One region of the Tumebacillus algifaecis genome, then DNA from elsewhere that is predicted to be linked to it. Evidence: riboswitches for the same ligand, from Rfam matches in the RefSeq annotation. Region 1 holds a riboswitch; each other region holds the start of a gene.
The links. A riboswitch is a leader RNA that binds a small molecule or an ion and turns the genes downstream of it on or off. The one in region 1 is predicted to bind cyclic di-GMP.

Region 1 (5,144 bases):
TCGCCCCCGGTGACAAACTGCCGCCGATGACCGAGCTGGCGAAGGAATTCGGCGTGTCGCGTGCTACAGTGCGCGAAGCTTTCTCTTCGCTCGTCGGGATGGGCTTGATCGATCTGCGCCACGGAGAAGGCACGTTCGTCCAAAAGATCGATGTCCAGACGATGATCATCGAGCCGATGAACGCCGCGCTTTTGCTTGGACGCAGCAACATGCGCGAACTGTTGGAGATGCGCCGCTTGTTGGAGATCGGCACCGTACAGGGCGCTTGTGAGCGTTGGACAGACGAAGGGTTAGCGAGGATCGAGCAGGCGCTCAATCGGCAGGAGGCGGCTTGTCACACCCTGGAGGAGCAGGTGAGCTGCGAGCTGCAGTTTCATATCGCGATCGCCGAAGCGTCGGGCAACAACGTATTTCTCAATTTGATGAATACGCTGTCGGAAGCGCTGCGCAGCACGTTGCGCCTCACGCATGAAGCGACCGACGATGTGGAGGCGTTGATCGCTGAACATCGCCGTATCTTCGAAGCGATTCGCAGTCGCGATGGGAAGCGAGCGGTCGAACTGATGTCCGATCATCTGCTGCACTGTGAGCGACATGTCCTCGCCAAGAAAACCTAAAAGCACCCGTCACGTCAAAAGTGATCGGGTGCTTTTGTGTATAAATAGCGGGCCGAAGGAAAATGATGTGAGATGACAAATGAGAAGGAGGGTAGCAGATGGAAGCACAGCCGATACTCAAGCGGAATCACCGCAAACAATCGTTAGCCGCCAAGATCAAACGCATGTTTTTTATCACGCTCGGCTCCTTGCTCGTCTCAGTGGGGCTGGAAATCTTTCTGGTTCCCAACTCGATCATCGACGGCGGCGTGATCGGTATTTCGATCCTGCTGGCCTTTCTGACCGACAAGCCGGTCGGACTCTATATGATCGTCCTCAATCTCCCTTTTCTGCTCGTTGGGTACAAGCTGATCGGCCGAACGTTTGCGATCACGACGACGATCGCCGTCATCCTGATGTCCAGCTTCGTCACGCTGTTTCACAGCGTCAGGCCGTTCACAGACGACTTGCTGCTCGCATCCGTCTTTGGCGGGGTGGTACTTGGGATCGGGGTCGGGACGATCATCCGCTATGGCGGGTCGCTCGACGGCACAGAGATTATTGCCATCTTGCTCGCCCGCAAATCGAGTTTTTCCGTTGGGGAAGTGGTGATGTTTTTCAACATCTTCATTCTCGGCAGCGCTGGATTTGTATTTGGTTGGGACCATGCGATGTATTCGCTGATCGCCTATTTCATCGCGTTTAAAATGATCGACATCACGATCGAAGGACTCGATGAATCGAAATCGGTCACGATCATCTCAGACTCACCAAACGAAATCTCAGAGGCGATCCGCAATCGATTGGGGCGGGGGGTCACTCACATTTATGGCAAGGGTGGATATACGGGCGAAGAAAAAGAACTGCTCTATGTGATTGTGACACGCCTTGAACTTGCTAAATTGAAAGACATCGTGCTCGAATATGACGAGGGAGCTTTTGTTGCGATCGAACATGTTGCCGATGTGATGGGTGGACGCTTTAAGAAAAATGCAATACACTAGCCCTCCCTCTGCGGAGGGCTTTCCCATTGAACCGATGGGACAAGAGCCGTATAATGGAAGTGGACTGTATCCAAAAAGAAAACCTGTTGCCGATTGGGCAACAGGCGCATGCTTGCGAAGTCGTGATGGTAACGTTAGAACAGTTGCATATTTTCTTCGAACAGTGCGGTAATTCTATCTTGATAAAGATAAAAGAATTCGGAATGTTGTAACGAACTCCAGTTGTCGAACAGTTCACGATTCTCCTGATAGAAGCTATACTGTTCGAGGACCAGATTGTGATCCCTCTGGATAAAGGAATCCAGAGCTTCAGACTTCAGACCGACCGTCTGTGTGAGCACGATCCCTTCTGTGAGCGTCACCAGATTTGGGACATTCATCATGACGGAGAGTGAGCCCATCATGATCCCGATCAACAACGAGACAGGGAGTCGGAAACGCATAACGCTTACTCCTTTCGGCAACCCGGCTGCCGTGGCGGACGATGTCGCGCGGTAGGCCCGTGGCTTTGCGTCCCGTCCTTTCGAACGGTTTGCCGTTTCGTGTGGATGTAACAGATTTCGACATAAATTAAATAGATGTCGTACAAATGACAAAGCTGATAGTTCTATCTTAGGGTATAATAGTGGGGAAGTCAAGACAGGAGCAGGACTTATAGCCCATATTGCATGACATTTTATAATCATGAAAATTTATTCAATAGTTCTGAAGTACCAAAAATCGCTTCAATCATTAACTTAAAAGATTGAACATTGATTCATATCGGGAAAAGGAGCATAAATCACGATGGCAACTGATGAGCGAAAAGACAAGCTCTGCTCCGAATCGAACGAGGCGGGATTTTTCGAAGCGCTTCAGGCGGTTGATGAACAAGCAGGGGCGTTGTCCCTAGACACGCCTGGCGAACGCTGGACACCCCAAAATACAAAATCATCGGCGAACAAAAAGCGAGCGCCATTCTGGGTGCTGATACTGGTCGGCGCCTCCTTGCTTGGCAATCTCGGTTTCGGCGCCATGTTCTTGATGAATCGACAAACGGAGCCTGCACCATCTGCCGAACCGATCACGAAGCCGCAACCACAATCGGAACAGCCGGAACAATCGGAACAGCAGAAGATCGAAGTGCCGACGACCAGCTTTATTCCAAAGTCGGTGGTCTGGAATAAGAAGCAGCTTGAGACGCTGTCCGATGCGAAGCGCCGTGAAGTTGAAAGCCAACTTGCACAGTTGCCGACCGGGCGCTATTTTGTCTCTGGTTTTTTCAATTTGCTGTTCGTACCGGGGGTCAGCGAGATGGAGATCGATGCTGATGGCAAGCTGAAAGTACGGATGTTCGTGCACAACGGCTATCTGCGCAATTTCACCTTGAAGCGGATTGCGATCAGCGCCTACTATCATGAGAGTGTTGTCTTTAACGGCACGCTCAATGGGCCGCTCGACGAGTGGTTGCCGGGGGAAGTGCGGATGCTGGAGATGGTCTTTTCCCCGGATGAAATGAAAGATATGAAACTGATGAAGAATTTGGTCGAATATAAGGATGAACAGCAGAAGCTGTTGTTTCAGGCGCGGTTTGCTATCGACGAACCGAACTTGATGAGCCCGCTCGTATCCGAACCGGTCTGGATGTATTTTAATGCGCATACGGCCTTGATGAAAAATGTCCCGTAAAGAGGTGGAACCGACATGTTAGGCTATTTGTGGAGAAAATATTTCACGGCAGTCAAGAAGCGCATCGGGCTCTTGATCCTGATCGTCGCTTTTGCAGTCGGCACTTCCACCTATTTGAGCGTGTTCGTGGTGACGCCGACGTACAAAGCGACCGCATCGCTGTTGGTCAACACCGACCCGACAATCTCGAGCGAATACTTGCTCAATGAAGTGTTGACCAACCAAAAAGTGATCAAAACATATAACGAGATCATCAAAAGCCATCTGGTGTTGCAAGAGGTGATCGCGAAGCTCAGCCTGCAATTAAAACCGGAGGAATTGGGCAAGTTGGTCAAAGTGGTCAATAACGCAGACTCATCCGTCTTTACGATCACCGTCAACTATCCGAACCAAGAAGAGGCGATCAAAATCGCTAACGAATTGGCGGGTGTGTTTACCTTAAAAGTCGGCCAGTTGATGCAAGTGGACAATGTGGTGATGATCGACCGAGCCACAATGGATAAATCATCAAAAGTGTCGCCCAACATCACGATGAATGTCGCCATCGCGCTGATTCTTTCGACGATGGCTGCGGTCGGAGCGTTCGGTCTGCGCGAATATTTGGATTCGACGATTAAAAGCCGAGAAGAGATCAAATTTGAGACGGGCTTGGCTACGATCGGAGAGCTCGGGACGTGGAAGCCGAAACGGCGCTGGTTCCGCTTGCGGAAGAACGCCGATTCGACGAGTGACCTGTCGCTCTTGAAAATGGAGCCGACCAAGCGCAACCGCCGCGTCGTGGAAAGTTATCTGCATCTCTATCGCAATCTGTTACCGGTGCTGACGATGGAGGATGTGCGGACGATCGTGGTCACCTCAACGCATGAACAGGAAGGGAAATCGACGATCTTGACCCATCTGGGCATCTTGATGGCCCAAAACGGTCATGGGGTGCTGATGATCGACGCGAATGCGGAACATCCGACCTTGCATGGCATCATGCCGGGCGAGGGAGAGGAAGGGCTGTGCGATCTCCTGCTGGGGACGGTCACGGCTGACCAAGCGATTCGCCCATCGGTGATTGCAGGGCTCGATGTGTTGCCGCTCGGCAAAGCGTCGCTTGGCGCCCTGCGCAAGTTTGCCGAAGGTGGACTCGATCATATGCTGCCAGACCTTCGCGAGCGCTATGACATCATTCTGATCGACAGTGGTGCGATCAGCTCCTCCCTGTTGCCAAATACACTGGCCAAAAGTGCTGACGGTGTGCTCTTCGTCTTCCGCAGCGGCAAAGTCGCCCGGGAGGAAGGTGCTGTCGCCGTAGCTGGATTGCGGCAAAGCGATGCCAAAATCCTCGGCGCTGTTCTCAATAAAAATGAAGGCAAACCGGGTCGTCCACCGTTCCTCTTAGAACGAGTGTTGCAAAAGGACATTGAACTGAATCGGGCATAACAAAAGGGACTCGCATCGCGAGTCCCTTTCTGCTGTCTATGGTGTTTGGCTACTACATGGCGAGCATTGTCTGATCGAGCGGTACATCTCCAAAAATGTATCGCGTTCACGCTCCAACGAGAAATGTGTGGCGATAGTCTTCAGTGCCCCTTGGCTCAGTTTTTCCACCACGAGCGGATCGGTCACGAGCAGGCTGGCCTTTTCAGTCAACGCTGCTTCGTCATCATAGAGGAAGCCATTTTCACCGTCGGTGATCAGGTCGCGGTTGCCTGGCACGTCTGAGGCGAGCACCGCTTTTCCGATCGACATCGCTTCGAGCAGGGCATGGGAGAGTCCCTCGGAGGACGAGGTGTTCATCACCACGTCGGCTACGCGGTACAGATCGGCGATTTCTTCATAAGGCACCGAACCGAGATAGCGGGCAAACGGGCTGTCCGCAAATGCGGCC
Region 2 (5,144 bases), 230 kb from region 1:
TAGAGCATCGCCTTGCCAAGGCGAGGGTCGCGGGTTCGAATCCCGTCTTCCGCTCCATTTTTAAGGGCCCATAGCTCAGTTGGCTAGAGCGCACGACTGATAATCGTGAGGTCGGAAGTTCGAATCTTCTTGGGCCCACCATTTATACATCTAGTGGTAATGTCGTGGAGGTCACACCTGTTCCCATCCCGAACACAGAAGTTAAGCTCCACAGAGCCAATGGTACTTGGACCGCAGGGTCCTGGGAGAGTAGGACGCCGCTAGGCAAAGAGAGAGACTCAGTTCAATGAACTGGGTCTTTCTTGTTATACAAGGTCAATAGAAAAAGTGCCGCGTTCGAAGCGGAGCGAAGAACCACCGAAGCGAAAGCGAAGGTATGGTACTTGGACCGCAGGGTCCTGGGAGAGTAGGACGCCGCTAGCAAAGAGAAGGACTCAGTTCAATGAACTGGGTCTTTATTGTTATACAAGGTCAATAGAAAGAGTGCCGCGTTCGTAGCGGAGCGAAGAACCACCGAAGCGAAAGCGAAGGTATGGTACTTGGACCGCAGGGTTCTGGGAGAGTAGGACGCCGCTAGGCAAAGAGAGAGACTCAGTTCAATGAACTGGGTCTTTCTTGTTATACAAGGTCAATAGAAAAAGTGCCGCGTTCGTAGCGGAGCGAAGAACCACCGAAGCGAAAGCGAAGATATGGTACTTGGACCGCAGTGATCTAGGAGAGTAAGGCGCAGCTCGGCCGAGCGAAATCAGTCAAGGAACCTGTCTTTTGATGTTCTAGCGCCGAAGCATGGTATCTCCGTGAGAGAAGAGAGCAAGGTATAGAAATACGCGCTCTAATTCCAGACTAGACTTGGCTTTTTGCAGATTGTGAAAGCTTTCATTCTCTAAAAAATAGTAGGAATTCATCGTATATGAGCGAAATGAGCCAACAGAACTATGAGAGTGTCTAATTTTGTCGTATTTTGCGTGGAAATAGAGATTGAGAGTGTGCGAGGGAGCGTGTTAAGATAACACCTGTCGCCGCAAGTGGGCAGTTTAATCATGGGGGTATAGCTCAGTTGGTAGAGCACCTGCCTTGCAAGCAGGGGGTCAGCGGTTCGAATCCGCTTATCTCCACCAATTGCCTTCTTAGCTCAGTAGGTAGAGCGCATCCATGGTAAGGATGAGGTCATCGGTTCGATTCCGGTAGAAGGCACCATCTATCTTGGCTCGTTGGAGAAGCGGCTTAACTCACCGCCCTTTCAAGGCGGCATTCACGGGTTCGAATCCCGTACGAGTCACCATTTGTTTTGGAGCTGTGGTGTAGTGGCCTAACATGCCCGCCTGTCACGCGGGAGACCGCGGGTTCGAATCCCGTCAGCTCCGCCATTTAGATCAGTACTCTTCATCAATTTTGACACAGAATAATACCTTGCGGAAGTGGCTCAGGGGTAGAGCATCGCCTTGCCAAGGCGAGGGTCGCGGGTTCGAATCCCGTCTTCCGCTCCATTTTAAGGGCCCATAGCTCAGTTGGCTAGAGCGCACGACTGATAATCGTGAGGTCGGAAGTTCGAATCTTCTTGGGCCCACCATTTCAATAACATATGTCTAGTGGTAATGTCGTGGAGGTCACACCTGTTCCCATCCCGAACACAGAAGTTAAGCTCCACAGAGCCAATGGTACTTGGACCGCAGGGTCCTGGGAGAGTAGGACGCCGCTAGGCAAAGAGAAGGACTCAGTTCAATGAACTGGGTCCTTCTTGTAATACAAGGTCAATAGAAAAAGTGCCGCGTTCGATGCGGAGCGAAGGTATGGTACTTGGACGGCAGGGTCCTGGGAGAGTAGGACACCGCTAGGCAAAGAGAAGGACTCAGTTCAGTGAACTGGGTCTTTATTGTTATGTAAGGCCAATAGAAAACTGCCGCGTTAGAAGTGGAAGCAAAGATTTGGTTCTTGGACGGAAGGCCCGAAAGTGTAGGAGACAACTGGGTACATTGAGTCCCAGATCAGTAAGCTGGGGCTTCTTGTTGTTTACTCTGTCAAGAAGCTGCCTCGAGAGATCGTAAGCAGCAGAGTGTACGCCTGCAAGCATTCTGATGAGCGGAATGAATTGCGTACTGGTGTCGCCAAAGATTGGATCGGATGCCCTGAAATCGTGCTTCTTTGGGTGCGAATTACTTATATCGGGCGACTAAGTTGAATATGGGTTATAAATAAAATGAATATTTTTATTGAAAAGTCCGAAGAAATAAGATAATGTGTAAGTGTACCCGCTTTACAAAGGTGAAGAATCGATAATGGCAAACTCACTGAAAGGTGAGGACGCAAAGCCACGGGTCTAAGGTGTTGCTACTGCACACTATGACAGCCGGGTTGCCGAACTTTTCCACGGTGGAATCCTTGATGGACAATTTCACTACGGAATTGTCCTATTTGCTGTCCGTGCTGAAAAAACTTCGGCGAATCCAAAGTATTGGAGGAGTCAAAGATGTTGGTACTTGGTCAAGCATTCGTTTCACCATTTCTGTCAGAAACAGCAGCAAAACTCAGAATTCCAGTTGTAGACGCAGCGCAAGATGTACTGGTTCCATTCGACAAAAAACTGAATTGGAAATCGGCGAATTCTTTCTTTCAACTGGTTAGAGATCGCAAGGCTCCGCTCTTGAGCAATTCAGAAAACGCGTTACAAGCACTGGAGAACCATTTGCCAGGTCATGTTCTCGTGGAGCGAAATGAGCGTTTTAAAAACAAGACTCATTTCCGCAAGTGGTTGGCTCATCTCTTCCCTGATTTTATGTATCAAGAATTTTCGTTTGATGAACTGATGAGAATGCAGGCATCGCAGCTTCGGTTTCCAATCGTGGTTAAACCAGTGGTTGGATATGCGAGTCTCGGTGTGTACCGCGTTGCGGATGCGAAGGAGTGGATGGATGTCCGCCATCGTCTTCACCGCGACGTACGCGAGGCCCGTGACCTGTTCCCAGAATCTGTCCTCAATGTAGAGCGTTTCATTGTTGAGGAATGGATCGAGGGGGAGGAGTACGCTGTTGACGCCTTCTTTAATACAGAAGGACAACCAGTTGTGCTAAATGTGCTCAAACGCATGTTCGCTCATGCAGGTGATACATCAGATCGGATTTACTATACGAGCAAGCACGTACTGCAAGAAGCGATGCAGCCTGTGATCGAGTTTTTAACGAAGTTGGGGAGTCTCGAAGATTTGAGCTTGTACCCAGTTCATCTGGAAGTTCGCATTTCTCCGAGCGGCAAGTTGATTCCGATCGAAGTCAATCCGCTCCGCTTTGCCGGGATCGGCACATGCGACTTAGCGATCCACGCGTACGGGCAAAATCCATACGAGCACTTCTTCCAACAGACCCAACCAGATTGGAATCACATTCTTGAAACGATGGACGATTCCGTGTACAGCTTCTTCTGTGCAGAATTGCCAGTCGAATTGAACACGCTCAAAATCTCGTCGATCGAACACGACAAGTTCCGCAGCATGTTTGGGGACGTTTTGGAGTACCGCTCCATGCAAGGCTATGATCCGACTACTTTTGCTGTCGTATTCTATCGCAGTGAAGACTTGGCGGAGAATGAAAAACTGCTTCAACTAGAATTAAGCCAGTTCGTAAGCGTAAGAAACATTGAGGTTTCTGCTTAGGCAACAACCGGGCAAAGAAATTGGGGGAAGTTCGTTTGAAATTTTTGAAATGGAATCACTCGATCGGCCGGCAGATTTCCATTGCTTTTGTTATGCCGCTGATTTTACTAACGCTAGTGTTTCTCGGGGTTTTGTATCAAACCACGATGGGGATCGTGAATGACCATGTCATCACGCAATTTGAAGAAAGATTGAAGTTGAACATGACGAATCTGGTCAACAACGTACCGGAAGAATTAGTGGTAGCAGCGTTGCATGACCAAACAAAGTACCAAGAATTGCTGACGAAACTCAATGAGTTTACCAAGCAAAATGAGGGACTGCAAAACGCATATGTCATTTCCAAGACAAACGGCAAAGATGTCATTCTCGCTCTCAGCAATGATGACATGTACTTGGCGGAGTTACCGTTTACAGAGGAACAGAACCGAACTCTTGAGCAAAACGCCCAGACGGTAAGCGAAATCTACTCAGATGATTGGGGCATTCATAAATCGTTGTTTGCCCCGTACGTGAAAGCTAACTCGGTAGTGGGAATCGACATGGATGCCTCTTTCGTACACAACGTGAAGCAGTACATCCTGATTCTCAGCATCGTGTTCTTGGTGGCTTCGATCATCGTAGGTGGGGTGATCGCCTTCGTGGTGGGCAAACGTTTGTCCCGCCCGATCATCGCCTTGGTATCGCAGACAAAGCGGGTCGCAGAAGGGGATTTGACGACTTCGATGACAAACGACCGCCACGACGAGTTAGGTCAATTGGCTGACAGTTTTGAGGAGATGCGTCGAAACCTTTCTGGCATCATCAATTCGCTCCATCAGGATTCGAGAGTATTGGAAACTTCGAGCGCAACCCTTCAGCTTGCACTTACTGAACTGTCGGCAGGTTCTCAACAAGTGGTGACGGCGATCTCGGCAGAGGCACAAGCGGCTGATGAACGCTCAAATCACTTGGAAACAGTGACGACCATGGTTCACAACGTGACCGACTCTGTCGGAATGGTTGATAAACAGGTAAGTGATATGGCTGTGTTGTCCGAAACGGCGCAATCACTTTCAAAACAAGGGAACGATCAGGTGCAACAAATCGCGACGCAGATGAACGCGATTCAAACCTACGGTGCAGAGACATCTGCTAAGTTGCGGCAGCTGGATCAGCGGACGAAGGAAATTTCCAACGTTATCGGCATCATCCGCACGATCGCCTCTCAAATCAACATGCTCTCCCTCAATGCGACCATTGAAGCCGCACGGGCGGGAGAAAACGGAAAAGGATTTGCTGTGGTTGCGCAGGAGATTCAGAAGTTGGCCAATCAGACCAACGATTCTGTCGCCAGCATCATCGAGAGCGTCCAAGTGATCAACGATGAGACGGGGACCGTAATTGAATCGAATGCGAAGAGTTCGGAAGAGATCGAAAAAGGTGTCGCGCTGATTATGGAAAATGGTCGTTTGTTTGAAAAAATCCAGACATCTGTCAGCAGTTTGGCAAGCGGAGT
Region 3 (5,144 bases), 710 kb from region 1:
GTTGCGCGAACAAGGCGTAGCGGTCGAAACAGGAGACTTGGTGCAACCTGCAACTTCAGACGCACTTGCAGAAGGAACAATAATCACAGTCAAACACGCAAAATCTGTTCAAATACAGGATGGCACCAAAGAGTTGGTCAGTGTGAAAACGCAGGCTGGCACAATCGAAGAACTGATTAAAGAACTTTCTATTAAGCTGAATACGACTGATAAGACCAGTTTGGCGCTTAGTACCTCGATTGAAAACGGACAAAAGCTAACGATTACACGCAGAACGGAAGAAGTACAAATCGCAGAAGAAACGATACCTTTTCAGACCGAACGCCAGCCAGATGCCGACATGTACACGGGCACTGAGAAAGTGCTGACATCCGGTGTGGAAGGGAAAGCCAAGATCACAACGAAAATTGTGTTCGAAAATGGCAAAGAAGTCGATCGCAAGGAAGATCGCACCGTTGTAAACGACCCGGTGAATCAGGTGGTCACCTATGGGACGCAACAGCGTCCGATCGTAGTGGCTAGCCGTAGTGGAGCCAATCTAACGGCGTCCAAAGTGCTCACCATGGCTGCTTCCGCATACTCGATGCCGGGTGGGCGCACTGCAACAGGCGGTTCTGCAGGTCAGGGGACGATTGCGGTAGATCCTAGCGTGATTCCGCTTGGTACGAAAATGTATATCGAGGGATATGGTTACGGGGTTGCAAGCGATGTTGGCGGTGCAATCAAAGGCAACCGCATCGATCTTCATTTTGATACTCGCGAACAGGCACTACAGTTTGGCCGTCGTGCCGTACAGGTTTATATCTTGAACTGATCTTCTTATCATGTTGGACGCCAAAAGATGCTGTTAGGTTTCAGACCTAACGGCATCTTTTTTTATTTTTATGCAATTTTTCTTTGTCATAGCAAATGAGTCCTGCTCATAGACTCTAGCAACTAGACTCGGAGTTTGCAAAGGAGCGGTGAGCATGGATCAATCACAAGTGACGATCAATATCAAAAGCAAAACGGCAAGCACTCCTACCTCCTCAACAAGATACCCTTCGCGCTTGCGTAGAGGGCTGAAAAACCGCAAGGGCAAGGACAAGGACAAGGGGCAGATCGTCTTTCCGTTGCTCCTTGCGACACTGACAGGCATTTTGCTTGGCGTTTGTCTCCTACTGTTGTTCAAGGGACAAACGACAGCTGGCGACGTATCTGCAACGTCAACCGATGCAACAAACACGACACGAAATGGACAGATGACAGACGTGAGCGGAGAGGCGGACTTGCCGGGAGTCTCTTTATACGCGATGCAGATTGGGGTATTCAAAGACCGCGCTCGCGCCGAAGCGTTACAAAAAGCGGTCTCCGAACAGGGAGTGGGCACGGTGATTCGCGGAACTGATCAGTTTCAGGTGTTCACCGCAGTCGTGACTGACAAGGCGGCAGGTGCCAAGATCGAGGCGAAACTGAAGGAACTAGGAATTCAACATTATCCCAAAGAGTTCATTATTCCGGCCCGAAGCGGCAAAATGGAGGGGCTCACAGAGGCTGACGCAAAAAAGATGGCGGATGGTCTCGACCACGCATTACAACTGGCAGCTGCTGTCATGCCGCTGGCGATCGAAGAGGCGCCCGACGCGGCCAAGGCGTCTGCACTTCAATCGGAACTCACCAAATTTGACGAAGATCTGAAAACGTGGCAGAGCATGTTGACCAAAGCGAACCGCAGTGAAGAAAAGGCACTCGTTGAAAAAATGCACAGTTCGCTGGCAGAAGCAGTACGGGCAGCGCAGGGACAAAAGGGAATGTTCGCCATTCAAGTCAAATTGACCGCCTTTTATCTCGGCTATGAATCTTTGCTTACCAACTTGCTCAAAAGTGAGTAGACAAAGCGCAAGCCATCCCTTTACAATAGGGGTAATCTCATACGGATAAGGGCAAACTTGTCGAAAGGCAAGGACGCAAAGCCATGGGTCTTCGGATGGTTATTCACCGTCACAGATCGCCAGGCTGCAGGAGGCAGACCTTTTCTGCCACGCACTCTGTTGCTGAATTCAGTACCGGGCTGACTGCGCCTTTTCCGTTTTTGGAGAGGGCGTTTTTTATTCACAACAAGGAGTGTTTTCCAGATGATAAAAATGATGCGTAACCTCTCGTCCTTTTGTCTTGCAGTCTCGCTGGTCATAGGTGTGGCGACTGTCAACGTTGCGTGTGCACAAACGGCACCGCTCACCATGCAAAAGCCAAGCGCTCTGACCGGCATTCATTCGTATACAATCTATTATGGCGAGCCGAAGCCCGCCGCATTGGAAAAGCTGACCGCGTTTGACCTCGTCGTGATTGAACCGCGTCTTTGGACCAATGCTCAAGTTGACGTTCTGAAAGCGAAAGGGGTCAAGGTGCTCGGCTACCTGAGCGTGCTGGAGCAGTATAAGGACTCAGCATTGCTCAAAAAAGCAACGGAAGCAGACTACTTGATGATCGATGGCAAGCGCGATTTTCGAACGAATTGGGAATCGTGGTCGATGGATATCAACAGCGAACATTACCAGCAATTGCTGATCGACGAGTATCGCAGCCATGTTCTTGCCAAAGATTTGAACGGTGTGTTTCTCGACACGATGGGCAACACCGATGATCAGATCTGGCCTGTTGGCATCTCGAACCGCCAGCGTGATGGGGCGGTCCAGTTTGTCGCCTCGTTGCGTTCCTTATTCCCCGATCAGGCGATTGTACAAAATTGGGGCTTGACCGAACTAAAAGACCGCACTGCTCCTTATATCGATGGGATTCTCTGGGAAGATTTCAATCCGTCGGTTGTAAGCAAAGACGAGTGGAGTCAGAACCGGATGAAGGAACTTACCGTTTTGCAGCAAAAACACGGGCTGACCGTATTCACTGTCGAAATCGGATTGACCGGCAAGCAAAAGAGCAGTTTTCAGCAGCTCAATCACAAGCTTGGCTATATTGGACAAGTGATTAAGAAAAGCTATGATGAACTCTAATTGATGAAACGGTAAAGTATGGTACGATAAGAGCATCTTAGGTAAATGACAAAAGGAGTTGCCCGTTTCATGACAGCATATCGTATTGAAAAAGATCTCCTCGGTACAAAGGATGTACCGATCGATGCATATTACGGCATCCAAACGCTTCGTGCCGTTGAAAACTTCCCGATTACCGGCATTCCGCCGCATGTGGAAATGATCCGTGCGCTGGCCGCTGTCAAAAAGGCGGCGGCGCTGGCGAACGTGGAAGTCGGCGGGCTCAAGAAAAACATCGGAGAAGCGATCGCCAAAGCCAGTGATGAAGTGCTCGCCGGTCAATTTCATGATCAGTTTATCGTTGACTCCATCCAGGGTGGTGCTGGGACTTCGATGAACATGAATGCGAATGAAGTGATCGCCAACCGCGCCATCGAGTTGCTAGGCGGTCAGAAGGGCGAATATCTGCATTGTTCGCCAAACACGCACGTCAACATGGCGCAATCGACCAACGACGTGTTCCCGACGGCGATTCGCATCGCTTCACTCAACCTGGCGCAGGGCGTTGTCGTGGAGTTGGACAAGCTGCGTCTGGCGCTAGTTGAAAAATCGCAGGAATTCGATCAGGTGATCAAGATGGGGCGTACCCATTTGCAGGATGCTGTGCCGATTCGTCTCGGACAGGAATTTTCCGCCTATGCGAAGGTGATCACCCGCGACTTTGAACGGGTCACGCGTTCGCTCGACAACCTGCGCGAGATCAACATGGGTGCTACGGCTGTAGGCACAGGCCTCAACGCCGATCCGCGCTATATCGTCAACGTGGCCGAACATCTTCGTGTGATCACTGGACTTGACCTCAAACGGGCAGATGACTTGGTGGACGCAACGCAAAATACGGATGCTTATACAGAAGTATCCGGCGCCTTGAAGATCTGCGCGGTCAACCTGTCTAAGATGTGCAATGACATCCGTCTGATGGCATCGGGTCCGCGAACTGGATTGGGCGAACTTAACTTGCCGCCGCGTCAGCCTGGCTCTTCGATCATGCCTGGCAAGGTCAACCCGGTCATGGCTGAAGTGGTCAACCAAGTCGCTTTCCAGATCATCGGCAATGACCACACGATCTCGCTCGCTTCGGAAGCGGGCCAGCTTGAACTGAACGTGATGGAGCCGGTGCTCGTCTTCAATCTGCTGCAATCGCTTTCCATCTTGCAAAATGCGCTGCGAGTCTTCCGCGAACGCCTGATCGAAGGTCTGACCGCCAATGTTGAGCGGTGCCGCCAATTGGTGGAAATGAGCGTGGGCGTTGTCACCGCGATCAACCCGCACGTTGGCTACGAGACGGCAACGATGGTGGCAAAAGAGGCGATTCAGACAGGGCGTTCTGTTCGCGAAATCTGCTTAGAGCGGGGCATTCTTACGGAAGAGGAACTTGACGTGATCTTAAATCCGTTTGAGATGACTTCGCCTGGAATCGCAGGTAGTAAACTGTTGTTTGGCGAATAAACCAACTAGAAAGATCCGCCTGGTAGAGGCGGGTTTTTCTTTGTCAAAATCGTGTCAACTTCTGTCGCCGTTCTGTTCTGGACAGTCAACAAGATAAAGAGTATATTATCATGGACATAGCTTTTCTTTTTCCAGGACAGACTAAAATAATCCAGAGTAGCCAGATACGGTGATTCTATCGGTTTCTTGGAAAAAGAACATGGAGGCGAAGGGCCGCTATGCAGGAAAAGCTGTTAGTGCTGGCATCCGGATCACCGCGCAGGAAAGAGCTTCTGGCGGGTCTGGGATTGTCATTTGAAGTGAAAGTGAGCGAAGTGGACGAAACTTTCGAATTGGGTCTCGACCCGACGGAAATCGTTCAAGAGCTGGCGTACAAAAAGGCCAAGGCAGTTGCGAATTCTTTATCTCATGGGCTCGTACTCGGAGCTGACACCATCGTAGTGAGCGAAGGGGTCATCCTTGGTAAGCCGGTAGATGTCGAAGATGCAAAAAGAATGTTGTCCAAGTTGTCCGGACGAGCGCATATGGTATACACAGGGATCGCATTGGTGGAAGCTGGCGGCGGGATGGAAATTCGCGACGTGAGCGCCACAAAAGTGGTGATGAAAGAATTGTCGCCGGAGTTGATCTCGGGCTATGTCGCTACTGGCGACCCGATGGACAAGG

Region 2: another riboswitch for cyclic di-GMP. It lies ahead of CIG75_RS06225 (ATP-grasp domain-containing protein); the one in region 1 lies ahead of CIG75_RS05005 (hypothetical protein).
Region 3: another riboswitch for cyclic di-GMP. It lies ahead of CIG75_RS08050 (glycoside hydrolase family 191 protein); the one in region 1 lies ahead of CIG75_RS05005 (hypothetical protein).

Annotation. Positions count from the first base shown of each region.
Region 1 covers NZ_CP022657.1:1,113,455-1,118,598, forward strand. Annotated here, with positions in the region: gene CIG75_RS04995 (FadR/GntR family transcriptional regulator) at 1-617, shown strand, start outside; gene CIG75_RS05000 (YitT family protein) at 716-1,600, shown strand; gene CIG75_RS05005 (hypothetical protein) at 1,735-2,043, opposite strand; cyclic di-GMP riboswitch class I at 2,057-2,147, opposite strand; gene CIG75_RS05010 (hypothetical protein) at 2,387-3,268, shown strand; gene CIG75_RS05015 (tyrosine-protein kinase domain-containing protein) at 3,284-4,696, shown strand; gene CIG75_RS05020 (glycosyltransferase) at 4,733-5,144, opposite strand, start outside.
Region 2 covers NZ_CP022657.1:1,343,072-1,348,215, forward strand. Annotated here, with positions in the region: tRNA gene CIG75_RS06175 (tRNA-Gly) at 1-57, shown strand, start outside; tRNA gene CIG75_RS06180 (tRNA-Ile) at 65-141, shown strand; rRNA gene rrf (5S ribosomal RNA) at 150-266, shown strand; tRNA gene CIG75_RS06190 (tRNA-Ala) at 1,043-1,118, shown strand; tRNA gene CIG75_RS06195 (tRNA-Thr) at 1,122-1,197, shown strand; tRNA gene CIG75_RS06200 (tRNA-Glu) at 1,206-1,282, shown strand; tRNA gene CIG75_RS06205 (tRNA-Asp) at 1,291-1,367, shown strand; tRNA gene CIG75_RS06210 (tRNA-Gly) at 1,413-1,487, shown strand; tRNA gene CIG75_RS06215 (tRNA-Ile) at 1,494-1,570, shown strand; rRNA gene rrf (5S ribosomal RNA) at 1,586-1,702, shown strand; cyclic di-GMP riboswitch class I at 2,269-2,360, shown strand; gene CIG75_RS06225 (ATP-grasp domain-containing protein) at 2,468-3,646, shown strand; gene CIG75_RS06230 (methyl-accepting chemotaxis protein) at 3,682-5,144, shown strand, end outside.
Region 3 covers NZ_CP022657.1:1,820,989-1,826,132, forward strand. Annotated here, with positions in the region: gene CIG75_RS08040 (resuscitation-promoting factor) at 1-814, shown strand, start outside; gene CIG75_RS08045 (SPOR domain-containing protein) at 969-1,871, shown strand; cyclic di-GMP riboswitch class I at 1,912-2,003, shown strand; gene CIG75_RS08050 (glycoside hydrolase family 191 protein) at 2,115-2,990, shown strand; gene aspA (aspartate ammonia-lyase) at 3,060-4,478, shown strand; gene CIG75_RS08060 (Maf family protein) at 4,697-5,144, shown strand, end outside.